Regions from separate parts of the Nocardia yamanashiensis genome, predicted to be linked through region 3. Evidence: riboswitches for the same ligand, from Rfam matches in the RefSeq annotation. Region 3 holds a riboswitch; each other region holds the start of a gene.
What was found. Region 3 has a riboswitch for S-adenosylmethionine ahead of LTV02_RS26280 (bifunctional o-acetylhomoserine/o-acetylserine sulfhydrylase). Riboswitches for the same ligand answer to the same signal wherever they lie in the genome.
Positions count from the first base shown of each region.

Region 1: another riboswitch for S-adenosylmethionine. It lies ahead of LTV02_RS29455 (aminotransferase class V-fold PLP-dependent enzyme); the one in region 3 lies ahead of LTV02_RS26280 (bifunctional o-acetylhomoserine/o-acetylserine sulfhydrylase).
Region 2: another riboswitch for S-adenosylmethionine. It lies ahead of LTV02_RS33345 (rhodanese-like domain-containing protein); the one in region 3 lies ahead of LTV02_RS26280 (bifunctional o-acetylhomoserine/o-acetylserine sulfhydrylase).
Region 4: another riboswitch for S-adenosylmethionine. It lies ahead of LTV02_RS25245 (ABC transporter substrate-binding protein); the one in region 3 lies ahead of LTV02_RS26280 (bifunctional o-acetylhomoserine/o-acetylserine sulfhydrylase).

Region 1 covers NZ_CP089226.1:6,363,646-6,371,011, forward strand. Annotated here, with positions in the region: gene LTV02_RS29415 (hypothetical protein) at 1-136, opposite strand, end outside; gene LTV02_RS29420 (MDR family MFS transporter) at 281-1,849, opposite strand; gene LTV02_RS29425 (crotonase/enoyl-CoA hydratase family protein) at 1,952-2,773, opposite strand; gene LTV02_RS29430 (2-oxo-4-hydroxy-4-carboxy-5-ureidoimidazoline decarboxylase) at 2,975-3,295, shown strand; gene LTV02_RS29435 (YbaK/EbsC family protein) at 3,336-3,809, shown strand; gene LTV02_RS29440 (flavin reductase family protein) at 3,866-4,414, shown strand; gene LTV02_RS29445 (LysE family translocator) at 4,416-5,039, opposite strand; gene LTV02_RS29450 (biliverdin-producing heme oxygenase) at 5,186-5,854, opposite strand; SAM riboswitch class IV at 6,039-6,152, shown strand; gene LTV02_RS29455 (aminotransferase class V-fold PLP-dependent enzyme) at 6,205-7,366, shown strand, end outside.
Region 2 covers NZ_CP089226.1:7,240,013-7,247,378, forward strand. Annotated here, with positions in the region: gene LTV02_RS33320 (CaiB/BaiF CoA transferase family protein) at 1-1,012, opposite strand, end outside; gene LTV02_RS33325 (DUF456 domain-containing protein) at 1,149-1,631, shown strand; gene LTV02_RS33330 (amidohydrolase family protein) at 1,628-2,518, opposite strand; gene LTV02_RS33335 (FAD-dependent oxidoreductase) at 2,600-4,000, opposite strand; gene LTV02_RS33340 (Rv0361 family membrane protein) at 4,276-4,713, shown strand; SAM riboswitch class IV at 4,777-4,893, shown strand; gene LTV02_RS33345 (rhodanese-like domain-containing protein) at 4,908-5,330, shown strand; gene LTV02_RS33350 (O-succinylhomoserine sulfhydrylase) at 5,357-6,571, shown strand; gene LTV02_RS33355 (type 1 glutamine amidotransferase family protein) at 6,672-7,310, shown strand; gene LTV02_RS33360 (MarR family winged helix-turn-helix transcriptional regulator) at 7,307-7,366, shown strand, end outside.
Region 3 covers NZ_CP089226.1:5,585,088-5,592,453, reverse strand. Annotated here, with positions in the region: gene LTV02_RS26310 (error-prone DNA polymerase) at 1-2,465, shown strand, start outside; gene LTV02_RS26305 (DUF167 domain-containing protein) at 2,507-2,737, shown strand; gene LTV02_RS26300 (tRNA (cytidine(34)-2'-O)-methyltransferase) at 2,742-3,206, opposite strand; gene LTV02_RS26295 (DUF3017 domain-containing protein) at 3,345-3,590, shown strand; gene LTV02_RS26290 (hypothetical protein) at 3,686-3,847, opposite strand; gene metX (homoserine O-acetyltransferase MetX) at 4,005-5,168, opposite strand; gene LTV02_RS26280 (bifunctional o-acetylhomoserine/o-acetylserine sulfhydrylase) at 5,165-6,490, opposite strand; SAM riboswitch class IV at 6,588-6,698, opposite strand; gene LTV02_RS26275 (TetR/AcrR family transcriptional regulator) at 6,711-7,366, opposite strand, start outside.
Region 4 covers NZ_CP089226.1:5,360,999-5,368,364, forward strand. Annotated here, with positions in the region: gene LTV02_RS25220 (hypothetical protein) at 1-136, opposite strand, end outside; gene LTV02_RS25225 (putative FMN-dependent luciferase-like monooxygenase) at 133-1,164, opposite strand; gene LTV02_RS25230 (ABC transporter ATP-binding protein) at 1,161-1,904, opposite strand; gene LTV02_RS25235 (ABC transporter ATP-binding protein) at 1,897-2,901, opposite strand; gene LTV02_RS25240 (ABC transporter permease) at 2,882-4,717, opposite strand; gene LTV02_RS25245 (ABC transporter substrate-binding protein) at 4,718-5,872, opposite strand; SAM riboswitch class IV at 5,911-6,027, opposite strand; gene LTV02_RS25250 (HAD family hydrolase) at 6,173-6,811, opposite strand; gene LTV02_RS25255 (GNAT family N-acetyltransferase) at 6,898-7,366, shown strand, end outside.

The DNA.
Region 1 (7,366 bases), 780 kb from region 3:
AGTTCTGACCGGCGGCCTCGCACCCGCCGCGGCTGTAGTAGGTGCCCTCGTACACGTCGGCGTGGGCGATCGCGGTCCCGCCCGCGACTACGCCGACGGCGAGCAGTCCGGCCGCCGCAATGGTCTTGATACGCATGGTGTCTCGTTCTCCTCGGCTGGGAGCGGGCCCGCCCGACACCGCTCGATCGACGAGTTCGACGGTAGGAGAGCGGAACTCGCCGGACAGCCCACCCGAGGGTGCGCATCCGCCCACCCTGCCGGTGAATTCACCCGTACGCGGTTATTCGCCCGACCCGAGACCGGCGGTGGTGCGCAAGGGGACTTCCTTCCAGAACAGGACCAGGACCAGCGCCACCAGGGTGACCGCGGAGGTGGTGAGGAACACCGTGGACAGCGATTCCGCGAAACCGTCCTGGAAGGCCCGCGCGATCTGCGGCGGCAAATGTTTGATGATGGAACTGTCGCTCAATACCTTTTCGGTGGGCGCGCTCGAATTCGGTACGGTCACACCTAGTTTCGCCTGAATATTGGGCACCAGCCGGGTGAAGAGAATGGACAGGAACACCGCCGCGCCGAGCGTGCCGCCGATCTGCCGGAAGAAAGTCGCCGCGGCGGTGGAGACGCCCATATCCTTGGGCGGCAACGCATTCTGCAATGCCACGATGAGCGGCTGCATGAGATTCCCGAGCCCGAATCCGACGCACAGCATGTACAGCACCACCTGCCAGAACGGCGTATCGGTGCGCAGATAATGCAGCAGGAACAGGCCGAGCGTGATCATGGCCGCGCCCAGGATGGTGTACGGCCGGTAGCGCCCGGTCCGCGAGATCAATTGCCCGGACAGCACCGATCCGAGCATCATGCCGAGCACCATGGGCAGCATCTGCAAACCGCCGAGCATCGGGCTCGCACCGCGCACCACCTGCAAATACTGTGGCAGCAGCAGGATTCCGCCGAACATGCCCGCGCCCACCACGAACGAGATGATCACGCCGAGCGCGAAGGTGCGATTGGCGAAGATGCGCAGCGGAATCAGCGCGGCGTCGCCCATACCGGCTTCCACCGCCACGAATCCGAGGACGCCGAGCCCGCCGATGACGTAACAGAGAATCGATCTCCCACTGCCCCAACCCCATTCGCGGCCCTGTTCCGCGACTATCAGCAATGGGGTGAGCCCGATGACGAGCACCAGCGCACCCCAATAATCCACGCGGTCACGGGATTTCTCGCGCACCGGCAGCTGCAATACCCGCGTCACCACCGCGAGGGTGAACAATCCGATCGGCACATTGACCAGGAAGACCCAGCGCCAGCCCGCGATACCTAGAATGCTCTCCTGCCCGGCGAACAACCCGCCCAGCACCGGCCCGATCACGCTCGAGGTGCCGAATACCGCCAGGAAATAGCCTTGGTACCGGGATCTTTCGCGCGGGCTCACGATATCGCCGACGATGGTGAGCGCCAGCGACATCAATCCGCCCGCGCCCAAACCCTGAATCGCCCGGAAAATGGCCAGTTCGTACATGTTCTGCGCGAAAGTGCAGAGCAGCGAACCGGCCAGGAATATGGAAATGGCGGCGAGATAGAAAGGCTTGCGCCCGTACATATCCGAGAGTTTGCCGTACAGCGGCGTCGCCAGCGTGGCGGTGATCAGATAGGCGGTGGTGGCCCAGGCCTGCAGCGCGTACCCGTCGAGATCGTCGGCGATGGTGCGGATCGCCGTGGAGACGATGGTCTGATCGAGCGCCGCCAGCAGGATGCCGAGCAGCAGCCCGCTGAGAATCACCAGAATCTGCCGGTGGGTGAAGTCGCCTTCGCCGGTCGACTCGCGCACTTCGGATGTAGCCATGAACAACCTCCAGCCCCCGACCAACGATAGGCCGGGGAACCGGAGGTGCACAGTCCTTTTCGCACATCCCCGGGGGGCCGGGGGCGAAGCCCCTGGGAGTTGTTACTTCCCCTGGAAGCGCGGCGGGCGCTTCTCGAAGACCGCGGTAATGGCCTCGGTGAGGTCTTCCGACGGCAGGAACGCGGCGTTCCAGGCCGACACGTAGCGCAGGCCGTCGGCGACCTTGCCGCGGTTCGGCTGATCCAGCACGTCCTTGATGCCCTGCACCACCAGCGGCGGGTTGGCGGCGATCTCGCGGGCCATCTCGTGCGCCGCGTTCAGCACCGCTTCCTGATCCTCGAACACCTCGTTGACCAGGCCGATCTTCTCGCCCCGCACCGCGTCGATGTCCTTGCCGGTGAGGGCGAGCTCGCGCACATGCCCTTCGCCGATGATCCCCGGCAGCCGGTGCAGCGACCCGATATCCGCCACGATCGCCACCTTGGCCTCGCGCAGGCTGAACTTGGCGTCCGCGCTGGCCAGCCGCACGTCCACGGCCGCGATCAGATCCAGCCCGCCGCCGATGCACCAGCCGGAAATGGCCGCGATGACCGGCTTGCGGCAGTCCGCGACCGCCGTCACCGAGTCCTGCATCTCGCGCACGTGCTTGAGGAAGTCGGTGCGCGGCCCGGCGAGCGCCTTGTCCGCCAGCAGCGGCCCGAACAGCGGGCTCATGGCCGGCAGGTCCAGCCCGTACGAGAAATGCTTGCCCGAGCCGGTCAGCACGATGGCCCGGACCTCCGGGTCGGCATCGAGTTCGCGGAAGATGAGCGGCAGCTCGCGCCAGAAGTCCGGGCCCATGGCATTGCCTTTGCCGGGGCCGGTCAAGGTCACCTGGGCGACGTGGTCCTTGCTTTCTACCTCGAAAGCCTTCCAATCGGTCATCGGTCCAGCGTATCGGGCCTGCCGGAGCCCTCCCATCCCCCCGCGCCGCCCGGTCCACGCGGACCGGGCGGCTAGAGACCGAGAGGTTTGCTGGGCGGTGTTAAAGCTGTGCTAATTCTGCTGGGACGCACTGTTTTACGCATGGTTGCGGACGCACGATTATGAGGTCCCACGAGCTACACCCGAGTGTGTGAGGTCTCGATGTTGATGCATCATGGAGTCGGCCTCGACCGCTTCAACAATCTCTCCCGCCAGAAGGCCATCCACGCCCTGTACGAATGCTGCTGCAATGTCACCTGGGCAGCGAAACTGGCAGACGGCCGCCCCTATCCGGGCTACGACGCACTCCACACCGCCGCCGAAGCCGAACTGCACGCCCTCTCCCCGACCGATCTGGAAAGAGTCTTCGATTCCTGTGTCCACGAACAGGTTTCGGACCGCTCGGTCGCGGAGATGATTCGCATCACCAGAGCGCGAATCCTGCAAATGCTGGGCCCCGAGGACGGCTACCCCGATTACTGATCCCCCGCACATTCACCGCAATCGCTCTACCCTGGTTGCCATGCGCAGGTCCCTGCCACCCGTCGCGACAAGGGTTTCCGACACCTTGATCCAGCGCGGCCATCACGGGGTGATCGTCACTCAGCCCACGCCCACCCACACCGCGGCCGAGGCGGCGGAGGCGCTGGGCGTGGACGTCGGAGCCATCACCAAATCCCTGGTGTTCATGCTGGACGAGGATCCGGTGCTGCTGCTGGTCTCCGGCGCGCACCAGGTGCATCTGGAGAACACCGGAAAACGCCTGGAGGGCACCCTGACTCGCGCGCCCGCCGCCATGGTGCGCGAGGTGACCGGGCAGCCGATCGGCGGGGTGGCCCCGCTCGGGCATCCCACCAATCTGCCCACCTTCATCGACAACGCGCTCGCCCGGCACCCGGAGCTGTGGGCGGCCGGCGGTCATCCCACCACGCTGTTCCGCACCACGTTCGGGGAGCTGGTGCGGATCACGGCGGGCCTGGCCATCGACGTGGATTGAGCGAGATTTCTTACAGCCGGGGAATAAGCGGCCGGGGTTGCGCGTAGGTTCGAGGCGTGAGCGATTCTCCGGCGCCCGGGTCCGAGCTACAGGTGCCCGATGATCTGAGCGGCATCACCGCGCAGCAGTATCGGGCGGCCATGCGGCACTATCCGGCGGGTGTCACCATCGTGACGCTGAAGTCCGAGAACGGTCCGGTCGGTTTCACTGCCACCTCGTTCGCCTCGCTCTCGGCCGAACCACCCCTGATCTCCTTCAATATCGCCCACACCTCGTCGAGCATCGCCGCCCTGCGTGCCAGCGACTCCGTGGTGGTGCATTTCCTGGGCGAGCACCAGAAGCATCTGGCGCAGCGGTTCAGCCGCGCCGCCGAGGATCGTTTCACCGACCGGTCGCTCTGGAACACCCTGGAATCGGGCGAGCCGATCCTGCACGGCACGCCGATCTGGGTCCGCGCCACCGTCTACCAGCGCATCGAACTCGGCGATCACGACCTCATCATCGGACTGGTGACCCGGGTCTACGACCACACCCAGGACACCCCCGCCGCGGGTCCCCTCGTGTACTACAACGGGGCCTACCACCGCGCCGAGATCGCCGACTGACTCACGCCGCCGACGCGGCCGTCCCGATACCCAGCGCCGCCAGTACGGCCGCACTAGCCTGTTCCAGCCGCTGCCGCACCCGGGGCCGCCGCAACAGCGCCACCGCCCGCGAGGCCGCGACGGCCAGCAGCACCATTTCGATTGCGGCGACAGTGGATTCGATGGCACCCAGGGTGAGCGTGTTCGCGAAAGTCACGTGGGTGAGGAACTGCGGCAGCACCGCCAGGTAGAACAACCCGACCTTCGGATTGAGCACACACGACAGCAATCCCGCAGCGAATGCGGAGCGAACCCGGGAATCCGTTTCCGGCGCGGACGTCTCGCCCTCCTCGCCCGGCCCGCGCCGCCGCGATAGCAGGGCCCGAACGCCCAGGTACACCAGGTAGATTCCGCCGATCACCTTGAGCGTGCGATAGGCCGTCGCGGACTGCTCCAGCAGCGCCGCCACCCCGGCTGCGACCACCACCGCCCAGACGATCCCGCCCAGTGCCGATCCGAGCGCCGCCGCCACCGCCTGACGTCGCCCCGCCATCGAAAACCGCAGGACCAGAAAGGTATCCGGCCCCGGCGTCAGGGCGAGCAGGACGCACAGGCCGACGAAACTGAGCAGCAGCGGAAGACTCACTCCTCCATGGCAACTCGCCACCGCCCATGAGCGCAAGCCCATTCCCGGCTTCGCGCGACCCGCCCCGGCGTTTCACCGGCCCGGACCATGCGAAAGGCCGCCGACCCCCTGATGAAAAGGGTCGACGGCCCTCGGACGTCAGAGATTCAGTTCCGCGTGCTGAATTCCGCGCCGAGCTCTTGGAACAGGTTGGTGTTCATGGTGAAGGCCAGTCGCGCCTCGTCCAGCACCCGTTCCACCTCGGCGCCCGCGATCGGCATGGCATCGAGGGCCTCGCGGTATTCCCGCTTGAACGCGGCCGGATTCGAGATGCCCTCGAACACGTAGAACCGCACCCCATCGCCCTTCTTGGGCAGGTCCCACAGCTTCTCGGCGGTACCGCGAATAACCTGGCCACCCGACAGATCCCCCAGGTAGCGGGTGTAGTGGTGCACCACGTACCCGGCCGGCCATTCGCCCGCGCATTCCTCGATGCGGGCCGCATAGGCGGCGGTGGACGGCAGCGGCGCCAGCTCCTCACGCCAGTTCGCGCCGCCCAGGTAGTCCAGATCGGCTTCCAGCGCGGCCAGGCGATTCAGTTCGGGACGCACGAACGGCCCCGCGACGGGGTCGGAAGCCAGTGCGGCGGAATGCTTTTCGAGCGCCTCGTAGACGAACCAGAGCTGCCCGGTGTAGCGGTAGAAGGCCTGCACCCCGAGCTGTCCGGTGAGCAGATCGCGCATGAAGGTGGAGTGCTCGGCCTCGTTGTGCTGCTGCTCGGTCGCGGTGCGGATGAGCGTCGAGAACGGCGTGGCGGCGTCTACCGTGCTGGTCATGGTCGAGCTCCCTCGTGATCAACTACCGGGCCGCACTCTTTAGGCCACCCTAACTTCGCCTCCGACTGTACGCCTCAGCAACGATCTCGCGATTCGAACTTCGGCACCCTCCCACTCCAACTTTCGGATGATTTTCGCGGCGGGGTTGACAACCACCCGAGCCATCTGCCAGCCTCTCCAATCAGGTCATGAGTACCAGCGTCAAGCCCTGGCTAGCTGGTCGGCAACCCTCCTCCGCGGTGGGGTGCTCCAGGTGACGACCGGGCCGTAGCCCGACCGGGCACGGCAAGCGCGGACTCTCGATCGCCTGTTTTCCGATCGCGCGTCCCATTACCCGACGGGATTTCGTGATGACTGCTTTCGCCGACCAGGCCTGTGCCCCGCTCGCCACCGTTTCCGGTCGCGACCTCCAGGTCCCCCTCGTCCAGGGCGGAACCACCACCTACGCCAACTTCGACTACGCCGCCAGCGCCCCCGCCCTGCAGCAGGTCACCGACCGGATCGCGGAACTGCTGCCGTACTACGCCAGCGTGCACCGCGGCGCCGGCTACGCCTCCCGCGTCTCCACCGACTGCTACGAAGCCGCCCGCGGCGCGGTCGCCCGTTTCGTGCACGCCGCCGACGACCAGGTCGTGGTCTTCACCCGCAACACCACCGATTCGCTCAACCTGCTGGCTGGCTGCGTGCCCGGCGACACCGTGGTGCTGGACGTGGAGCACCACGCCAACTTCCTGCCCTGGGAGCGGCACGGCCGCCGGGTGGTGCCGGTCGCGGACACCATCGAGGAGACGGTGCAGCGGCTGGTCGCCGAACTGTGTTCGAAGCCGGCTGCGCTGCTTGCCATTACCGGCGCTTCCAATGTGACCGGCGAACTGCTGCCCATCGAGCGGCTGGCCTGGATCGCGCACCAGTGCGGCACCCGCATCCTGGTCGATGCCGCCCAGCTGGCCCCGCACCGCCGCATCGACCTGCAGACCTCCGGCGTCGACTACCTGGTCTTCTCCGGCCACAAGGCGTACGCGCCGTTCGGGGCCGGCGTGCTGGTCGGCCGCCGTGACTGGCTCGACGCGGCCGAGCCCTACCTGGCCGGCGGCGGCGCGGTCCGCTCCGTCACCACCGACAGCGTCGAATGGGCGCCCGCCCCGCAGCGCCACGAAGCCGGTTCGCCCAATGTGCTCGGCGTGGCCGCCCTCGCCGCCGCGTGCGACGCGCTGGCCGCCATCGACGAGACGACCGCCGTCGAGCACGAGCAGTACCTCACCCACCGCCTGCGCTACGGCCTGAAAACCGTTCCGGGCGTGAACTTCCTGCGTATCTGGCGGGACAGCAGCGATGCGGTCGGCATCGTCGCCTTCACCGTCGACGGCTACGAACCCGCCCAGGTCGCGGCCTATCTGTCCGCCGAGCACGGCATCGGCGTGCGCGACGGCCGCTTCTGCGCCCATCCGCTGCTCGCCCGCCTCGGCGTCGATGCCGCCCTGCGCGCCAGCATCGGCCTAGGCACCACCGCCG
Region 2 (7,366 bases), 1.7 Mb from region 3:
CGGGGGCGTGCTGGACGACGCCGTCGATCTCGATCAGGCCGGAGCGGGCCTGGATGTGGGGGTTCTGTTCGGCCTCGGTGAAGGTGAGGACGGGGGTGGTGCAGGCGTCGGTGTGCTCGAAGACGGCCCACCACTCGTCGCGGGTCTTGGTCTTGAACTTGTCCGCGAACAGCTTTCGCAGCTGGTCCTGACCGGCGGGGTCGAGCTGGTGGGGGAGGCCCTCGGGGGAGATCTCCAGGCCCTTCAGCAGTTCGGCGTAGAACTGCGGTTCGATGCAGCCGACCGCCATGTACTTGCCGTCGGAGGTCTCATAGGTGTCGTAGAACGCCATGCCGGTGTCGAGCAGGTTGGTGCCGCGCTCGTCCGACCACAGGCCCATGCCCTTCATGCCCCAGATCATGTGCGAGAGGGCGAGCGCGCCGTCGACCATGGCGGAGTCGATGACCTGGCCCTTGCCGGAGGTCTGGCGTTCCACCAGTGCGGCCAGGATGCCGAAGACCAGGAACATGGAGCCGCCGCCGAAGTCGCCGACCATGTTCAGCGGCGGCACCGGGCGCTCACCCTTGCGGCCGATGGCGTTCAGCACGCCGGTCAGCGAGATGTAGTTGATGTCGTGCCCGGCGCGGTCGGCCAGCGGTCCGTCCTGGCCCCAGCCGGTCATGCGGCCGTACACCAGTCGCGGATTGCGTTCCAGCGCAAGCTCGGGACCCAGGCCCATACGCTCGGTGACGCCGGGCCGGAAGCCCTCGATCAGCACATCGGCCTTCTCGATCAGCCCGAGCACCCGCTCGATATCGGCCGGATCCTTCAGATTCGCCTCGACGATGGTGCGGCCGCGCCACTGCGGGCGCTCCATGAATCCGGGGAACTGCCCGGGCCGCTGTACCCGGACCACGTCCGCGCCCAGGTCGGCGAGCAGCAGCGCCGCGTGCGGACCGGGGCCGATACCGGCCAGTTCAACTACCCGCACGCCCGCGAGCGGGCCCTGCTTGGCGGTGGATGGAGTGCTCACGTCCCTGCCTCGGTTCATCGTCGATCCTGCGCACCGGATCACAACACCGGTGTTGACGGTATGACAATAACGCGCCCGCAGCGGGTGTCGGGGCGGTGGTCCACAATGTGCGGTAGCGAGAGTGGAGGGCTGTGGCGTGAGTGCGTCGGGTGAGGTGCTGGTCGGCCTCGCGATTCTGGTGGGCCTGCTCGGGGTGATCGTGCCGATCCTGCCGGGGGTGATCCTGATCGCCGGCGCCATTCTGGTGTGGGCGATCATGACCGGCGGAGCGGCGGCCTGGACCGTATTCGCGGTCTGCACAACGTTTCTGGTGATCAGCGGGGTGATCAAGTACACGTGGCCGGGGCGCAAGCTCAAGGAGGCCGGGGTGCCGAACCGCTCGCTGTTCATCGGCGCGGTGCTCGGCATCGTCGGGTTCTTCGTGGTCCCGGTGGTCGGCCTGTTCCTGGGATTCGTACTGGGCGTTTATCTTTCGGAACTACAGCGCATCCAGCAGCAGCAAGCGGCGTGGCAGTCGACGGTGCACGCGCTCAAAGGCGTCGGGCTGTCGATGCTGATCGAGCTATTGGGAGCCCTGCTGGCAGCGGGAGTCTGGCTGGCCGCCGCCATCGTCGTCTAGCGCATCGGCGGCCGCAGCCCGCGATCGATGATCGGCAGCGGAAGAGTGTCGTGCGGAGGCGGTTTCGGCAATTCCGAGCGATGCAGCCGCAGCGTCGGCGCTTCCGGCCCGAACAGCGGCAACGCCGGCGCGGGCTCGGTGCGGCGGTCCTTGGCGGGCAGTCCGTAGAACAGCCGGGCATTGTCTTCCAGCACCCGGTGCAGATCCCCGCCCACCGCATTGGCGATCAGATCGATATCGGTATTGCGGAACGGCCGTCCCGCCCGCGTCCCCGGCAGATCCGAGCCGAACATGAGCGCTTCGGGGTTCACCGCGTGAATCTTGCGCAGCGCCATGCCCACATCCATCGACACCCGCCCGAACCCGGACGCCTTCACCTTGGCCCCGCGATCCACCAGATTCAGCAGATACGGCAGGCAGTCGTCGCTCATCCCCATGTGATCGATGGACAGCTTCGGCAGTTTGGTGATGACCGGTTCCAGCGACCCCAGCATGGACCCGTCGATGTACAGCTCCACATGCCAGCCCGCCAGCTCGTAGGCCCGCAGTGCCAGCATGGTCAGCCCGACGATATCCCCGCCGCCGCGCTTGAGATTGAACCGGACCGCCCGCACCCCGGCCCGATTCAGATCCATGATCTCGGCGTCGGTGGCGTCGATGTGCAGGTTCGCCACCCCGACCCAGCCCTCGCCGAGTTCGGCGAGGGCGGCCCGCAGAAAGCTCTGATCCGTGCCCTGGAAAGACCCGCTGACCACGGCCCCACCGTCGATATCGAAGCGCCGCATGCGGTCGCGATAAGCCGGGATGGGGTACGGGTCGGGCAGGTAGCCCTCGTTCTCGATCAGCGGGAACCGCGGATCGATGATGTGGACATGGGCATCGAACACTTGATCAGCATGCCTCAGAACGGTGACAAGTGTGGATGACCTTGTCCGCCTGGTGGATCGAGCCTGGTCAGGCTGGTGTGGTCAGGACGGGTTGGTCACCTTGTCCGGTTCCGACGCCCGCAGCATGTCCTCGCGCTCGACGACCTTGACCCGCTCGCGGCCTTCCGGCTCGCCGAGGGCGCGCTCGTGCGCGTCGAGGCGGTACCAGCCGGCCCAGGTGGTGAACGGAATGCCCTTGCCCTCGAGGAAGGTGGTGACCGCGTCCAGCTCCGGCTCGGCGGCCGGGGTGAAGTTCGCGGCGTCGTCGAGCAGGCAGGCGATGGTCTCGTTGGCGTCGCCCTTGGTGTGGCCGATGAGGCCGACCGGACCGCGCTTGATCCAGCCGGTCACGTAGGTAGCGGGCATGTAGCGATCCGCGCCGTCGGCGTCCTCGTTCACCAGCACGCGCCCGGCCTCGTTGGGCACGGTCCCGGCCTGGTCGTCGAACGGCAGCGCCGGGATGTTCTGCGACAGGTAACCCACCGCGCGGTACACGGCCTGGATGTCCCAGTCCTTGAATTCGCCGGTGCCCTTGCAGTTTCCGGTGCCGTCGAGCTGGGTGCGCTCGGTGCGCAGGCCCACGACCTTGCCGTCCTCGCCCAGGACCTCGGACGGGGATTCGAAGAAGTGCAGGAACAGCTTGTGCGGGCGGTTGCCGACATCGCGGATCGCCCACTGCTCCAAGGTATTGCAGATCATGTCGACCTGCTTGGAGTGCCGGCGCGCGGCCTCGGAGCCCTCGTCGTAGTCGATGTCCTCGGGATCGACGATGACCTCGATGGTCGGCGAGTGGTCGAGCTCGCGCAGCTCGAGGGGCGTGAACTTGGCCTGCGCCGGGCCGCGGCGGCCGAACACGTGCACCTCGAGGGCCTTGTTGGCCTTCAGGCCTTCGTAGACGTTCGGCGGGATCTCGGTCGGCAGCAGCTCGTCACCGGTCTTGGCCAGCACGCGCGCCACGTCCAAGGCCACGTTGCCGACGCCGAGCACGGCGACCTTCTCGGCGTCCAGGGGCCAGGTGCGCGGCACGTCCGGGTGCCCGTCGTACCAGGACACGAAGTCCGCGGCGCCGTAGGAACCGTCCAGATCGATGCCCGGAACCTCCAGGGCCCGGTCGGCATTGGCGCCGGTGGAGAAGATGACCGCGTCGTAGAAACGCTGCAGGTCCTCGAGGGTGATGTCGACGCCGTAGTCGATATTGCCCAGCAGGCGCACCTGCTCCTTGTCGAGCACCTTGTGCAGGGCGGTGATGATGCCCTTGATGCGCGGATGGTCGGGGGCGACGCCGTAGCGGATGAGACCGAACGGGGCGGGCATCCGCTCGTACAGGTCGATGCTCACATCGGCATCGGATTTCATCAGCGCGTCGGCGGCGTAGATTCCGGCCGGGCCGGCGCCCACGATCGCAATGCGGAGCGGGCGGGTCGCTGCACTCTGTTCGGTCATTCTTACGCGCACCCTTTGATTCGATACTTCAGGTCTTGGTCTTTGTTTCTTAGCTTAGGCTAAGTTGCGACCGGGTTCGGGGGTCCCGGGGACTCCCGACGCTGCAGCGTTGCTGCGTGGTGTTGCTATTCCCGCTTCGGCGGGGGAATTGCGCTGATTCTATCGGTGGTAAGGACCCGTACCCGCGAGGGTGCGGTGAACCACACGAATGCCCGCCGATCCGACAGGCCGGTGCCGTGCTCGATCCGCCCGCGCCGGGCAGGCATGATCTACCCATGAGTGACGTCGATGACCAGCCGGTTCCGATCGATCAGGACGAAACCCGGACCATGCTGCCGTTCCTGGTGGCGGCGGTGGTGATCGTGCTCGTCATCCTCGGCATCGTGATCGCCGCGCTGGTGTCCCCGGCTGAGAAGAATGTCACAGATTCCGATCGATTGGCCATCGCCGCCCGCACCTTCACCGACTCCCGCAGCGGCACCGACGTCATCGACAAGTCAACGGCCTGTTCGGGTTTCGACGAGGCCAAGTCCCCGCTCGCGGGCAAGCCCGGTGAACAGGGCGGCAAGTACGCGTACGTGAAGCTGGTCGACCCGCGGGTCGAAGGCGAGAAGGCGACCGCCCTGGTCACCTGGCGGGCCGGTGACCGGGAATCCACTACCACCTGGCACTTCAGCAAGCAGGGTTCGGCCTGGTTGGTGTGCGATTCGTGACACGGTTCCGGAGATCGGCGAACAGTTTGACAGCCGGGCCCGGTACCCGGCACTCTTCTCCCAGGTCATGAGTACCAGCGCCAAGCCCCGGCTGGCTGGTCGGCAACCCTCCTCCGCGGTGGGGTGCTCCGGGTGACGACCTGGCTGTGCATCGGAAAAACGATGCGGCAAGTGCGGATTCACAGGAGGTTGAAGTGAGCTACGCGGGTGACATCACGCCGAAGCAAGCGTGGGAACTGTTGCGTGACAATCCGGATGCGGTGCTAGTCGACGTGCGCACCGAAGCCGAATGGCGTTTCGTCGGCGTGCCCGACACCAGCGGCATCGGCCGCCCGACCGCGCTGATCGAGTGGGTGGACGTCACCGGTACGCCCAATCCGCGCTTCGTGGATCAGCTCAAGGGCGTGCTGGCCGAGCGCGGCGCGGACTCCGACGCCCCGGTCATCTTCATCTGCCGGTCCGGTCAGCGCTCCATCGGCGCGGCCACCGCCGCCACCGCCGTCGGCTTCGAGCCGTCGTTCAATGTGATCGAAGGTTTCGAAGGCGCACTGGACGCGCAGGGCCATCGCGGCGTCGTCGGCTGGCGTGCCGACGGCCTGCCCTGGCGGCAGTCGTAACCGGTCCGGGTCGATAGGAGACAGTCATGATCACCGGTGGTTCGTTCGACCGTCCGCTTCCCGAGGGCGTCGGCCCCGCCACGATCAGCGTGCGCGGCGGCACCCGGCGCTCGGGTTTCGAGGAGACCTCGGAAGCGCTGTTCCTGAATTCCGGATTCGTCTACGAGAGCGCCGAAGCGGCCGAGGCGTCGTTCACCGGCGATATCGAGCACTTCGTGTACTCGCGCTACGGCAATCCCACGGTCGCCATGTTCGAGGAGCGGCTGCGCCTGATCGACGGCGCGGAAGCGGCCTTCGCGACCGCCTCCGGCATGTCCGCGGTCTTCACCGCGCTGGGCGCGCTGCTCGGCGCGGGTGACCGATTGGTCGCCGCCCGTTCGCTTTTCGGCTCCTGCTTCGTGGTGGCCAACGAGATCCTGCCGCGCTGGGGCGTGGAGACCGTCTTCGTCGACGGCGAGGATCTGAACCAGTGGGAGCAGGCGCTGTCGGTGCCCACCCAGGCCGTGTTCTTCGAAACCCCCTCCAATCCGATGCAGACCCTGGTGGATGTGCGTGCGGTGGCGGATCTTTCGCATGCCGCCGGCGCGAAGGTGGTGCTGGACAACGTCTTCGCCACCCCGCTGCTGCAGAAGGGCTTCGACCTCGGCGCGGACGTGCTGGTCTACTCCGGCACCAAGCACATCGACGGCCAGGGCCGTGTGCTCGGCGGCGCCATCCTGGGCTCGCAGGAGTACATCGACGGCCCGGTCAAGAACCTCATGCGGCACACCGGCCCGGCATTGAGCCCGTTCAATGCCTGGACGCTGCTCAAGGGCCTGGAGACCATGCCGCTGCGGTTGCGCCAGTCCGTCGATTCGGCGCTGCGCATCGCGGAATTCCTGGAGCAGCATCCGGCCGTGGCGTGGGTGAAGTACCCGTTCCTGAAGTCGCACCCGCAGTACGAGCTGGCCACGCGGCAGATGTCCGGCGGCGGCACGGTGATCACCTTCGAGCTGAAGGCCCCCGAATCCGAGGGCAAGAAGCGGGCTTTCGAGGTGCTCAACGGTCTGCGCATCATCGACATCTCCAACAACCTCGGCGATGCCAAGACCCTGATCACGCACCCCGCCACCACGACGCACCGCGCCATGGGGCCGGAGGGGCGGGCGGCCATCGGCCTGACCGACGGGGTGCTGCGTATCTCGATCGGCCTCGAGGACGTCGAGGACCTGATCGGCGATCTGGATCGCGCGCTGGGCTGATCCATCGAACTCCGGAAGCCGGGACCGTCCTCGTGACGGTCCCGGCTTTCTTCGGCCTCAGTCATTGACAGCATGCTGTCAAACATGACAGGATGCTGTCATGACCAAGACAGTGCACCTCGCCGTTTACGACACCTTCTCCGACTGGGAGACCGGCCACGCGACCGCGCACCTCAATCGCGGCCTGTGGCATCGCGAGCCGGGGACCTGGCAGGTCAAGACCGTCGGCCCGACGACCGAACCGGTCACCTCCATGGGCGGCTTGCGCGTCGTCCCGGATCTCGCGCTCGCGGACCTCTCGCCCGCCGACAGCGCGCTGCTGATCCTGCCGGGCTCCGACACCTGGGAAACCGGTGCGCTGAAAGACTTCTCGGACAAGGCCGCCGAATTCCTCGCCGCCGGCGTCCCGGTCGCCGCGATCTGCGGAGCCACCTTCGGCCTGGCCGCCGCGGGCCTGCTGGACGACCGCAAGCACACCAGCAATGCCGCGGAATACCTTGCCTACAGCGGTTATTCGGGCGGTGCGAACTTCGTCCACCAACCGGCCGTCGCCGACGGCGCGCTGATCACCGGAAGCGGCGTCGCCCCGGTCGATTTCGCCGCCGCGATCTTCGCGAAGCTGAACATCTACGAGTCGCAGGTCCTCGAAGCCTGGATCAGGCTGTACAAGGACAACGATCCGGCCGGTTTCTTCGCCCTCGCCGAGTACGAGGAGAGCCGCGCGGCGGTCGCCGGATGAGGCCGGCCGAGCAGCAACTCTTCGCCACCTCGGCGGTCACCACGTTCAAGCTGAAC
Region 3 (7,366 bases):
TGGCGCTGGCGGCGATTCGCGCCCGGCAGAGCCTGGACGAGATGGCGGGCTGGCTGGCGCCCACCGGCGGCGCGCACCTGCGGTCCGGGGCGGAGATGGCGCGGCTGTTCGCGGCCAGCCCGCAGGCGGTGGCGAATGCCGTTGCGCTGGGCCGGGAATGCGCGTTCGACCTGCGCCTGATCGCGCCGAAACTGCCGCCCTTCGACGTGCCGGAAGGGCACGACGAGAACTCCTGGCTGCGGGAGCTGACCATGACCGGCGCGGCCCGGCGCTACGGCCCGCCCGCCGGTAATCCGCAGGCGTATCAGCAGCTGGAACACGAGCTGAAAGTGATTGCCGGACTGGGTTTTCCCGGCTACTTCCTGGTGGTGCACGATATCGTCAGCTTCTGCCGGGACAACGACATCCTCTGCCAGGGCCGGGGTTCGGCGGCCAATTCCGCGGTCTGCTACGCCATCGGCATCACCAATGTGGACCCGGTCGCCAACAAACTGCTGTTCGAGCGCTTCCTGGCGCCGGAGCGGGACGGGCCGCCCGATATCGATGTGGATATCGAATCGGATCGGCGCGAGGAGGCGATCCAGCACGTCTACGCCAAATACGGGCGCGAGTACGCGGCGCAGGTGGCCAATGTGATCACCTATCGCGGCCGCTCCTCGGTCCGCGATGCCGCTCGCGCGCTGGGGTTTTCGCCCGGTCAGCAGGATGCCTGGAGCAAACAGGTGAGCCGGTGGAGCGGCGTCGCGAAGGAGGAGAACACCGGCATCCCCGGTGACGTGCTGGCGCTGGCCGGTGAATTGGAGGGCCTGCCGAGGCATTTGGGGATTCACTCCGGCGGCATGGTGATCTGCGACCGGCCCATCGCCGATGTCTGCCCGACCGAATGGGCGCGCATGGCCGGGCGCAGCGTCCTGCAATGGGACAAGGATGATTGCGCCGCAGCGGGTTTGGTGAAATTCGACCTGCTCGGCCTCGGCATGCTGTCGGCCCTGCACTACATGATCGACCTGGTGCAGGAGCACAAGGGCGAGACCGTCGAACTGTTCCAGCTCGACCTCACCGAACAGGCCGTGTACGACATGCTGTGCCGCGCCGACTCGGTGGGCGTCTTCCAGGTCGAATCCCGCGCCCAGATGGCGACGCTGCCGCGCCTGCGGCCCCGCAACTTCTACGACCTGGTGGTGGAGGTGGCGCTGATCCGCCCCGGACCGATTCAAGGCGGTTCCGTGCACCCCTATATCCGCCGCCGCAACGGGCAGGAGAAGGTGGTGTACGACCATCCGGCCCTGGAGAATTCACTGGCACGCACCCTCGGCATCCCGCTGTTCCAGGAACAGCTCATGCAGATGGCGGTGGATATCGCCGGCTTCACCGCCGCCGAAGCCGATCAGCTGCGCCGGGCCATGGGCTCCAAGCGTTCACCGGAGAAGATGGAGCGCCTGCGGGAACGCTTCTACCGGGGCATGCGCGACCTGCACGGCATTACCGGCGAGATCGCCGACCGCATCTACGAGAAGGTGTACGCCTTCGCGAATTTCGGCTTCCCGGAAAGCCATTCGCAGAGTTTCGCCTCGCTGGTGTTCTACTCGTCGTGGTTCAAGCTGCATCATCCGGCGGCGTTCTGCGCGGGCCTGCTGCGCGCCCAGCCGATGGGTTTCTACTCCCCGCAATCGCTGGTCGCCGATGCTCGCCGGCACGGGGTGGTGGTGCACGGCCCGGACATCAATCACAGTCTGGCCGAGGCGACCTTGGAAGCGCGCGGCCTGCAGATCCGCCTCGGCTTGGCCGCGGTCCGGCAGATCGGCACCGAACTGGCCGACCGCATCGTCGACGCCCGCGAACTGCACGGCCCCTACACCTCGTTCACCGATCTCACCGGCCGCGTGGAATTGACCGTCCCGCAGGCGGAATCGCTGGCCACCGCGGGCGCGCTCGGCAGCCTCGGCATCACCCGCCGCCAAGCCCTCTGGGCGGCCGGCGCGGCCGCGGGCGAACGTCCCGACCGGCTCCCCGGCACCGGCGCGGTCACCGACGCCCCCGCCCTGCCCGGCATGAGCGATCTGGAACTGGCCGCCGCCGACGTCTGGGCCACCGGCGTCTCCCCGGGCAGCTATCCCACCGAATTCCTCCGCGACCGCCTGACCGCCCTCGGCGTGGTCCCCGCCGCCCACCTGCTCGACATTCGCGACGGCACCCGCGTGCTGGTCGGCGGCGCGGTCACCCATCGTCAGCGTCCCGCCACCGCCGGCGGCGTCACCTTCCTCAACCTGGAGGACGAGACCGGCATGGTCAATGTGGTGTGCTCCGTGGGACTCTGGGCCCGCTACCGCCGCCTCGCCCAATCCGCCCCCGCCCTGCTGGTCCGCGGCCGCGTGCAGAAAGCCGAAGGCGCGGTCACCATCGTCGCCGACCACCTGCAGCGCATGGATCTGCGCATCGAGGCCCGCTCCCGCGACTTCCGCTGACCCCGCGCGACAATGACTCGTCCACCGCAGAAGGGAGCCCCGTGCCCACCGTCATCCGGGCCACCATCAAACCCAACAGCAAGAAGGGCCCCCTCGTCGAAACCCTCGAGGACGGCACCCTGCAGCTCTACGTCCGCGCCCCCGCCACCGAAGGCAAGGCCAACAAGGCCGCCATCGACCTGCTGGCCGCCCACCTCGGCGTCCCCAAATCCACCGTAATCCTCACCGCCGGAGCCACTTCCCGCTTCAAACGCTTCGAGATCGCCGACTGAGTGGCTACACCGCGCCCGGGAACCCCTGCTGCCGCCAGGCTTCGTAGACGGCGACGGCGGCGGCATTGGACAGGTTCATGGAGCGGCGGCCGGGGAGCATGGGGATGCGCACGCGGTCGGTGACGCGAGGGTCGGTAAGCACCTCTTCGGGGAGGCCGGTCGGTTCGGGTCCGAACAACAGCACATCGTTCTCGCGATATGCCACGTCGGTGCTGCGGGTGGTGGCGCTCGCGGCGAAGGCGAACACCCGCTCCGGCTTGATGGAATCCCATGCGGCGGCCAGGTTCTCGTGCACGGTGACCACCGCCAGATCGTGATAGTCCAGCCCGGCGCGGCGAAGCTTCGGCTCGGACAGGTCGAAACCGAGCGGTTCGATCAGGTGCAGCTGACAACCGGTACCGGCGGCCAGGCGAATGGCATTGCCGGTATTCGGTGGGATGCGCGGCTCGAAGAACACCAGATGGAACACGGGCTACAGCATCTCAGAAGGCCGGGGCGGGCGGTGCGGTGGCCGGGTGATGGCTAGACTCGCCCCGTGAGCCCAGCCCATGCCGCCCCCGCGAGCCGGAGCAGCCGATTCGGTGAGTTCGTGCGCGACAATCTGCCGATGCTGTTGATCGCAGCGGTGATGGTGGTGGCCGTGGTGTTCCTGGCCTGGGATCGCTGGCGGCGCGGGACGTTCTTCTTCGGCGGCGCGACCCTGCTGGCGGCGGCGCTGCGGATGGTGTTGCCGACCGAGCGGGTGGGGCTGCTGGCGGTGCGCAGCAAGCCGTTCGATGTGATCTGGCTGACCGTGCTGGGCAGTGCCATCATCGCGCTGGCCGCGACGATCAGCAGCCTCGGCGTCACCTAGCGCACGGCGGGACGTGGTGGTGGGCGGCGCACCGGGCGACCCACCACGGGGGTTATCGGATTCGGGGGGCTAGCGGATCTCGGATATCGGGTGCGTCAGACTCGCGCCATCCGGCGTCCTAACTCGCGGCGAAGCACTTCCTGCGCGGGTAGGCGGTTCAGCACCCGCAATATCGCCGGGCGTAGTTCACGTTGCTCGTCGTCGGAGAGCAGGTCGACGAGGTCGCGGAGATCCATGTCATCGAATGCTGCTGGCATGTCTGACACATTACGGCGGCGCGGCGCGGTACGCGCAAATTCCGGGCCGCTGGTTACGGAGGCGTCATCTGGGTGAAACCGGCAGCGGCTCAGGACAATTCGGATGAAACAGGCACGACACCTGGGACGCGCCGGTCAATCCGCTCAAAGGGTGCGATCAGGCGCGCTCGGCCCGGGCCGCGCGCGCCAGATCCATGGTCTCGGTCATCAGCTTGCCGATCGCTTCGGTCTCGGTCAGGAACCCGTCGTGCCCGTCGCGCGAGCGGACGATCTCCAGCCCCTTGCAACCGGGCAGCAGATCGGCCAGCTCCTGCTGGGTCCGCAGCGGATACAACCGGTCCGAATCCACGCCGCCGATCACGCACGGCACCGGCGTGGCCGCCAGCGCCGCCTCGACGCCACCGCGCCCGCGGCCCACGTCGTGCCGGTTCATGGCCTCGGTGAGCAGCACGTAGGTGGCCGGATCGAAACGCGACTTGAGCTTGTCGGCCTGGTACTCCAGGTAGCTCTGCACCGCGTAACGCCCACCCTCCCAAGGGTTCTCGTCCCCCTGAGCGTGATTCTCGAAGCGATGGTCCAGCTCGAACTCGGTGCGGTAGGTCAGGTGCGCGATGCGCCGCGCGATCCCCATCCCGGTCATGGGCGTGCGCCCGGTGCCGTGATAGTTCCCGCCCTGCCAGTCCGGATCGGCCTGGATGGCGGCGATCTGGGTGGTCTGGGTGCCGATCTGATCGGCGGTGGCGCGCGCCCCGACGGCGAGCACCAGCGCGGAACCGACCCGGTCGGGATGGCCGACCATCCACTCCAGTACCCGCATCCCGCCCATGGACCCGCCGACGACGGCGGCCAGGTGATCGATGCCGAGCAGGTCGAAAAGCTGGACCTCGGCGGTCACCTGGTCCCGGATGGAGATCTCGGGAAACCGTGCGCCCCAGGGCTTGCCGTCCGCGGCCAGCGAGGCCGGCCCGGTGCTGCCCTTGCAGCCGCCCAGCACATTGGTGGCGATGACACACCATTCCCGGGTGTCGATGGCCGCACCCGGTCCGACGATGCCGTCCCACCAGCCGGGCTGGGCGTGATGCACGTCCACGCCGCCCACCACATGCGAGTCGCCGGTCAGCGCATGCTCGACCAGCACCACATTGTCCGCGTTCGCCGACAGTTCGCCCCACCGCTGCACGGCCAGGCTCACCTCGGGAATGACGGCGCCGTTCTCCAGCGCCACCTCCCCGATGTGAATGCTGCCGAGCGTCCCGTCCGGCGGCGGGAGCAGGAGCTCGGCCGCCGGACGGGAGGTGCTGGATTCGATGCTCACGGTCAAGACGCTGCCGCCGTCAGACCGGCGCGCAGATCCGCCAGGATGTCGTCGATGCCCTCGATACCCACGGCCAACCGCACCAGACCAGGGGTGACGCCGGAAGCGAGCTGCTCTTCGGGGGTCAGCTGGGAATGGGTGGTGGAGGCCGGGTGGATGACGAGCGAACGCACATCACCGATGTTAGCGACATGGCTGTGCAGCACCAGCGCGTCCACGAACTTCTTGCCCGCGTCCACGCCGCCGGCCAGTTCGAACGACACGATGGCGCCGACACCCTTGGGTGCCAGTTGTTTGCCGCGCTCGAACCACGGGGAGCTGGGCAGGCCCGCGTAGTAGACCTTCTCGACGCCGGCCTGCTGGGTCAGAAACTCCGCCACCGCTCGGGCATTGGCGACATGCCGCTCGACACGCAGGCTCAAGGTCTCGATGCCCTGGGCGATCAGGAAGGCGTTGAACGGCGACACGGCCGCGCCGAGATCGCGCAGCAGTTGCACGCGGGCCTTGAGCGCGAAGGCGGGCGCGCCGAGATCGGCGAACACCACGCCGTGATAGCTCGGATCGGCGACGGTGAAGCCGGGGTACCGCGACACGCCGTCGGCGTCCTTGACCGTCCAGTCGAAGTTGCCGCCGTCCACGATCACGCCCGCGACCGCCGCGCCGTGGCCGCCCAGGTACTTGGTGGCCGAGTGCACGACGATGTCCGCGCCTTGGGCGAGCGGCTGGATCAGGTACGGGGTGGCGACGGTGTTGTCCACGATGAGCGGCAGGCCCGCGGCGTGCGCGACGCCCGCGATGCCCGGGATATCCAGGATGGAGCTGGACGGGTTGGCGACCGTCTCACCGTAGAAAGCCTTGGTGTTCGGCCGGATCGCCGCCTGCCACTGGGCCAGATCGTCGGGGTCCTCGACGAAGCTGACCTCGATGCCGAGCTTGGGCAGCGAGTAGTGCAGCAGGTTGTAGGTGCCGCCGTACAGGTGCGGGCTGGCGACGATGTGATCGCCGGCCTGGGCCAGGTTCAGGATCGCGTAGGTCTCCGCCGCCTGCCCGGAGGCCAGCAATAGCGCCGCTACGCCGCCTTCGAGGGCCGCGATGCGCTGTTCCACCGCGTCCTGGGTGGGATTCATGATGCGGGTGTAGATATTGCCCGGCTCGGCGAGACCGAAGAGCGCGGCGGCGTGGTCGGTGTCGCGGAAAGCGTACGAAGTGGTCTGGTAGATGGGCAGGGCGCGCGCGCCGGTGGCCGGATCGGGGGCCTGACCGGCGTGGATCTGCTTGGTCTCGAAGGACCAGGCGGCAGGGTCGATGGGCGCGGTCGAGTCACTCATGTGCTGCTCCAAAAAAACAAGGTCGCCGAATGGCGGAATTCTGACGTTATCGGGAGGCGAATAGGCTTCGACAACAACACATTTCGGTAGACCTCCTACAGTGCGCTTGCGCTCGGCCGTCGAGCGCCCGGTCTTCACCCGGAGCACCCCACCGCAGCTGGAGGGTTGCCGATCAGCGAGCCGGGGCTTGGCGCTGATGCTCTTGACCTGTTGCGAGATTCTAACGGGATGCGGCGGCGGTCTCCGAAGTGGGGCTGGCCACAGTCGGAGTCGCGCAGACCCGGACGAATTCGTCGTAGGCGGCTTGCACATTATCGGCCAGCTGACGGGCGGAACCGGCCGTGGTGCAGTCCGGGAACTCGGAATCGGCGTCGAATTCGCACTCCATGCCCACGCGCACGATGCTGTGCCAGGTCGCCGCGATCATTCGCACCGGTGCGGCGTCGGGGGTGGTCCGCAGCCGTTCGGCGAGCACCTCGGCCATGGCCCGGGTCTTGGTGTCGGCGGCTTCCAGGCTCTGGGCGCGCACGGCCACATTGTCGCGGGTGACGCGCTGCATTTGCTGGAACCAGCGGAACGGCACCGGATTGTCGCCGCCCAGGATCTGCTCGACCACCAGCAGGAAGGCGTCGAGCAGGGCTTGCAGCTCGTTGCCGGTGACCGGCTGGGCGCGCAATTGTTCCGCGAGTGCCTGGCCCCAGTCCTCGATCGGGGCGATGACGATGTCTTCCTTGCTCGCGAAGTACCGGTTCACGGTGCGGGGCGAGACGTCGGCTTCGGCGGCGATCTGCTCGACGGTGGTGGCGTCGAAACCCTGTGTGTCGCACAGGTTCAGCGCCACGTCGATGATCCGGGTTCGGGTCTGCTGCTTCTTGC
Region 4 (7,366 bases), 220 kb from region 3:
CCACGGCGGGTCGCGCCTGCCGCAGTTCCCGCACCGCGGCCGCGTGGTCGCCCAGCACCGCGTCGATCACATCGCCGGACCGGTCGCCGGCCACCGGGGTGGCCTCGGCCGGCGCGACGGCAGTCGCCTCGCTCACTGCTGATTCCTTTCGTCGGCTCGCCAACCCAGTTGCGGGGCAACCTCGGTGGCGATGAGTTCGATGGAGCGCAGGGTCGCCGCGTGGCCGGGATCGACCGGGTGGACCTGCACGATGAAGTCGGTGGAGCGCAGCAGCGCGGTGTCGGCGGACAGCTGCTCGACCACCTCGCCGGGGGTGCCGAAGTAGGAGTCGCGCAGCACGTCCGAGACCGTGGTGGCGAGGTCCGGAACATGGTTGCGGCGCAACTGCTCCAGGAAACGTTCCGCGCCGCGTTCGGCCAGGGCGACGGCGGCGTCGTGATCGTCGGCCACGAAAACGCCTCGGGAGGCCCCGATCCGGGGTTCGACGCCGTCCGGCAGCGCCTTCAGGTAGGCGTCCACCAGCGGCTGCTGGATTTCCCACAGGGTGGCGTCCGCGTTCGCGGCATCGCGCGGCTGTGCCTTCGACAGCAGCAGCCCGTCACCGGCGCGGCCCGCCCGTTCCGCGCCGCCGGCCGAGAAAGTGGCCTGCCACAGACGATTACGCAGACCGCCGGCGGGCGGATTCAGACCGCGATCCTCGACCAGCGGCGCGCCATCCAGTGCGGCGACGACTTTCGCGAGCTTGTCCGCGTACACCCGCTGCCGGTCCGCGTCGCCGAGATCGAACAATTCGAAGGCGTGCTTGGAACCACCCGCCCCGAAACCCAATTCGAGCCGCCCGCCGCTGAGCACGTCCAGCACCGCCGCGTCCTCGGCCACCCGGATCGGATCCTCGAGGGCCAGCGTCACGATGGCCGTTCCCAGCCGCAGTCGCGGATTGCGCGCGGCGGCGTGCGCCAGGAACACGAACGGCGACGGCAATCCGCCCTCCGCCGGATCCAGATGATGCTGCGCCACCCACGCGGTGTCGTAGCCCAGCCGTTCCGCCAGCTCGAACTGTTCCAGCGCCTCCCGATACACCTGCGCCGCATCCTCACTCGCGTCGGCGCGCACCAGCCGGGTGAAGAACCCCAGCCGCCGGATCGCGGTGCCCTGCACACTCATACCGTCACCTTCCCCAGATACGCGTCCCGCACCGCCGGATCGCCCACCAATTCCGCTGCCGGACCGTGCAATACGATCTCCCCGGTCCGCAGCACGTTCGCCGTGTGCGCGATGCTCAGCGCCAGTTCGGCCTGCTGCTCCACGATCAGAATCGCCAGCCCGAGTTCCTTGTTCAGCCGCGCGATCTCATCGAGCACCCGGTCCACGAACAACGGCGACAACCCCATGGTCGGCTCGTCCATGCAGATCAACCGCGGCTTGCTCATCAACGCCCGCGCGAAAGCCAGCATCTGCTGCTCCCCACCGGACAATGTCCCCGCCCGCTGCTTCCGCCGCTCGGCCAAGCGCGGGAAATGATCGAACATCTCCCCCGCCCGCGCAGCCAGCACCGCCCGCCGCTCCTTCCGGATATACCCGCCGACGAAAAGGTTCTCCTCCACCGTCATGGCCGGAAACACCCGCCGCGCCTCGGGCACCGAAGCCAACCCCGCCGCGATCCGCGCCGACGGCGGAGTCTTGCTGACATCCACCCCGTCGATCCGCACCGCCCCCGAGGTCGGCTTCAACAACCCCAGCGCCGTCTTCATAGTCGTCGACTTCCCGGACGCGTTCCCGCCCAGCAGCGAAACGATCTCCCCCGGAAACACCTTCAGCGAGACTTCGTTCAACGCCCGCGACGGCCCGTAATGCACCACCACCCGATCGAACTCGAGCAGCGGCACGCCCTCGGTCTCAGGCATCCGCCGTCACCTTCCCTTCACCGCGCACCTCGTCGGACCGGCCCGCGCCGACGGCTTCGTCTCGGTCTTCCTCGCCGGATACGCTCACCGCGGTCTCCGGCCCGGCTTCGGGCTCGCCCGAACCATCCACTCCGGATTCAGCGGCCGGAGTCACCCGGCTGCGGCCGAGGTAGGCCTCGATGACGCGGGGGTCGGCGAGGACCTCGTCCGGTTTGCCTTCGGCGATGACGCGGCCTTCGTCCAGGACCAGCACGCGGTCGGAGAGGTCGTGGACGATGTCCATCTTGTGTTCGACCAGCAGGACGGTTTGGCCCTGGGCCTTCAGTTCGGCCAGCTGCCTGCCGATTTCGGCGGTTTCGGTCTGGTTCATGCCGGCGGCCGGCTCGTCGAGGAGCAGCAGGTCCGGCTCCAAAGCCAGGGCTCGGGCGATCTCGGTGCGGCGGCGGTTGGCGTAGGAGAGGGTGTAGGCGGGGTTTTCGGCGCGCGGGGTGAGGCGTTCGCCGAAGCGGGCCAGTTGCGCGTCGATACGGTCCGCGGTCGCCTTGCGTTCCGCCCGCGCGGCGGGCGTCGGCACCAGGGCCACGGCCAGTTCGGCGAGCAGCGAAACCCAGCGCAGCACCGGCAGATTCGCCAGCGACCGCAGTGGGCGAGACGCGGTGAGCGTCGTCTGCAAGCCGACGTCCACGTTCTCGCGAACCGTCATATTGCCGAAGACACGGCCGTTCTGAAAGGTCCGGGCCAGCCCGGCCGCCGCGGCGGCTTCGGGCTTGCCGGGGCGGATTCGCTTGCCGCGCACCAGGACTTCCCCGGCGTCGGGTTTCAGGACGCCGGAGATGAGGTTGATGGTGGTCGATTTGCCGGAGCCGTTGGGCCCGATGATCGCGACGAACTCGCCGGGCGCGACGGTCAGGTCGATGCCGTCCACGGCGTGCACGCCGCCGAACGAGCGGCGCAGGCCGGTCACCTGCAGCACGGGTTCAGGCGTTGACGGGGACACGTTCCCTCCTCACCAGGATGCCCTGCGGCCGGAAGCGGACCACGAGCAGCAAGACCAAGCCGTACAACACGATTCGCCATTCGGGTGCCAGCCGGAGTGCCTCGGGCGCGCCGATCAGCACCGCCGCGCCGAGCACCGCGCCGTACGGCGACGAGGTGCCGCCGAGCACCAGGATCGTCACCACCAGCAGCGACATGGGCAGGTTGAACACGGTCGGATCGATGTAGGAGTACTGGTGCGCCAACAGCGCCCCGCCGATCCCGGAGAAGAACGCCGCGATGGCGAAGGCCAGCGCCTTGTAGTCGCGCACCGGCACACCGGCCGAGCGCGCCGCCACTTCGTCCGCGCCGATCGACTTTATGACCGTGCCCAGCCGTGACCGCTGCACGCCCACGATCACCGCCAGCACGATGGCCAGCACCACCAGCTCCAGCTGGAAAATCTGTTTGTGCGTGGTGAATTCGAACCCGAACAGCGACGGCGCGGGAATCCCGAAGATGCCGTAGCTGCCACGCGTCACCGGCTCCCAATTGCGGATCAACGCCACCGTCACGATGCCGATGCCCAGGGTGGCGATCGCGACATAGTGCCCGCCCAGCCGCCACAGCGGCGCGGCCAGCACCGAAGACGCCACGGCCGCGACGATTCCCGCGATGACGATCGCGGGCAGAAACGACCGGCCGTGCGAAACCGTCAGCACCGCAGAGGTATACGCCCCGATGGCGATCGGACCCGCCTGCCCGATGGCCAGCTGTCCCGCCGACCCCGCGACCAGCGTCATGGACACCGCGATGATCGCGTACGCCACGATCTGCGTCCCCACCGAGATGCCGTAATCGTTCGAGATCGCCGGAATCACCAGTCCCGCAAGGGCGAACGCGATGAGCGCATGCCACCACCGCACCCGCAGCTGCCGCCCGGCCCCCAGGAACGTCCCGGTCAGCGGTTCGGATTCGATGGCCGGCGGCCGCGCCAGCAGCCCGCCCGGCCGCAGCACCAGGAACACCACCAGCAGCCCGAACGTGATCAGGTCCCGGTACCCGTCCCCGAAGGTGTAGATGCCGAACGCCTCCACCAGCCCGAGCACGAAACCGCCCACCACGGCCCCCGGAATCGATCCGAGCCCGCCGATGGTGGCCGCCACGAACCCGGTCATCCCGACCACCCCGCCGCTGGTCGGCGAGATATTCGAGTTGTAGAGCCCGACGAAGATCCCCGCCAGCCCGCCCAGCCCGGACGCGATGGCGAAGGCCAGCGACTGCACCCGCCCCACCCCGATGCCCATCTGCGCGGCGGCGTCCGGATCCTGCGCGGTGGCCCGAATGGCCAGCCCGTGCCGGCTGTAGCGCAGGAACGCCCACAGCCCCGCCATCACCGTGACGGTGATGGCGAACATGACCACGTCGGAGGTGCCGAACCGCACCCCGCCGAGCCGGAAGTTATTGGTGGACAACACCTGTGGGAACGGCCGGGTGTCCGGCCCGAACACGATGGCCACCACGTTCTCGATGATCAGCCCGACCGCCACCGTCGCCAGCAGCGCCGCGATGGCGGGCGCGCGCCGCAGCGGCCGCACCGCCAGCACGTCGATGGCGACGCCGACCAGCGCGGTCGCCCCCACCACCAGGATCAGCGCCGCCCACAGCGGCAGCCCGTGCTCGGCGATCAGCCACCAGCCGAACACCGACCCGAAGGCGAAGATCGCGCCGTGCGCGAAGTTGATGACATTGCTGACCCCGAAGATCAGCGTGATGCCCACGGCAATGAGCGCGTACGCATTGCCGTGGACCAGACCCGCGATGAGCGTGTCGAACATCTACTTGTTCCCGGTGGGCACGAACTGCCCGTTCTTCAGCACCAGCTCGATCGGCTTCACGCCGCTGGGACGACGCGTGCCCTGGTCGAAGGCGAACGTGCCCAGGCCGATGCCGTCGAAGTCCTTGATCTCGCGCAGGCCCTTCAGAATGCCCTCGCGGGTCGCCCCGCCCTGCTTGGCGGCCTTGACCAGCACATTGAGCGCGTCATAGGCGTACACGTTGAAATCGCCCGGGTCGGTGCCGAACTTGGCCTTGAACTTGCCGACGAACGCCTGGATCTTCGGGTTCGGGTCCGAGGCCGAGAACACGCCGTTGACGATGTCGCCCTCGGCCGCGGTGCCCGCCAGCGAGATGAACTGCGGGGTGTTCTGCCCGCCGAAGAACTGCCCGCCGAAGCCGACATCGCGCAGCTGCTTCACCACGAGCGCGCCGTCCGGGCCATAGCCCAAGTGCACGAACGCATCCGGGTTGGCGTCGCGGCCCTTGATCAGCACCGGACGGAAGTCCTGCGAGTCGGGCAGGATCGGCGACGAGTACACGATCTCGACGCCCTTCTCCTTCGCGAACTGCTCGAAGAACTTGAAAGCCTGCTTACCCCAGTCGGTTTCGAGGTAGACCACGGAAACCTTCTTGGCCTTGGCCGACACCCACTGGGCGTTGCGCTCCTGGAACACGTCCAGGGTGATCGACGGGCTCCACGAGTAGTCCCCGCCCTTGGTGAAATCGGTGGAGGAGTTGGTGAACCCGTACTGCACCAGCTTGCCCCGGTTGTACACCGGCGACGCCGCGATGGAGGCCGGCGAGGAGAAGTCGCCCAGCTCCGCGATGATGGAGTTGTCGCCCACGAACTTGGTGGCGATCGGCACCGTCTGCTTCGGGTCGGATTGCGAGTCCTCCCACTTCAATTCGACCTTCTTGCCGTCGATTCCGCCGGCCGCGTTGATCTCGTCCAAGGCCAGGTCGAAGCCCTGCTGCCAGAGCCGCCCGTACTCCGCCGAGGCGCCCGTCTTGGGCCCCGACACCCCGAAGTAGACCGTCCCCTTGTCCGCGGAAGAACTGTCGGAGCACGCCCCCGTCAGACCCGCCACCAACGCCGCCGACGCGACACCCACCACCAGCCGGAGCCGACGCGACCCGGACCACTGCTTGCTCATCTTGTTCCTCTGTGACTCACCCACGCGACGCCCGGGCCTGAAAGCGCTTGCGATGCCCGGTCGGACACCGCCTGGTCGTCACCCGGGGCACCCCACCGCCGCGCGAGGGTTGCCGATCAGCGAGCCGGGGCTCGAACATGCTGATACTCGTGACCGTGCGCCAGAGAGTAATTAGGCGCCACGGGCCTCGACAGTGTTCGAATCACCGTGAAGTCAAAGACCATCCGCGCCCGCCCGGGAACAGGGGGCGAGCGCGGGCCGTCGAATGCGCCGCCGGGGGCGGAGATTCGGTTTCGCGCGTCAGGCGTCGAGGTGACCGGCGAGCCAGGCCGGGAACTCGGTGAGGTCGGTCAGCACCACGTCCGCGCCTTCGGCCGAGAGTTCCTCCGCCGCATACGGTCCCGTGGTCACCGCCACCGCGATCGCGCCCGCGGCCTTCGCGCCGCGCACATCTCCGAGGTGATCGCCGACGTAGATGCGGGCGCCGTGCGCGCGCAGCACCTCGCCCTTCTCCTCCGCCCACACCCCGCCCACGAGATCATCCACATCCATCCCCAGGTGATCCACATGCAGTTGCGCCTGCGGCTGGTTCTTGGCGGTGATCACCAGGACCTTGCCGCCCGCCTTGTGCACGGCCGCCAGCGCATCGTCCACGCCCGGCAGTTCCCGGCTCGGTGTGATGGCCAGCCCGGGGTACAGCTCGCGATAGCGCGCGACCACGCCCGGCACCTGATCTTCCGGGAACCAGTGCGCGGCCTCGATCTGCAAGGGCGGCCCGAGCCGTGACACGGCGAGCGCGGAATCGATCGGCACGCCGGTTTCGGCGGCCACCGCATCCCAGACGGCGGCGATGCCCGGCCGGGAATCGATCAAGGTCATATCCAGGTCGAATCCGACGACGAGCCCATCGCCCCGACCGGTCGCATGATCAACAGCCACGGCTCGACCCTACGGACCGGCGGGAAAACCGGAGGCGGCAGGGTTCGGCCGCGAACTAGGCTCGGGCCATGACTGATCAGGGCACGCTGTTCTGCGGGATGGAGCTGGGCGCACGCATCGAGGGCGTGGAAACGGATCTGATCACCAAGGGCGCGGCCGCCGCCCACGCCCGCCGGTCCGACGGCCAGGGCTTCGCCATCCCCCTCGCGGGCGGCGTGGCCGCCTACGCCGAACCCGGTTCACCGCTCAACAAGGTGGCGGGCCTCGGCTTCGACGGGGTGCCCACCACGCGCGAACTGGTCGAGATCGAAGCCCTGTACGCCAAGCGCGACACCCCCGTCCAGGTGGAGCTCTCCCACCTCGCCGACCCCGAGATCGGCGCCCTGCTGACCGCCCGCGGCTATCGGCTGCTCGGATTCGAGAACGTCCTCGGCCTGGCACTCACCGGCGTAGACCTGCCCACCCCCGCACCCGGCGTCGTCGTCTCCCCCAGCGACGACACCGAATTCGACCTCTGGCTCACCCTGGTCGCCGACGGCTTCGCCCACCCCGACG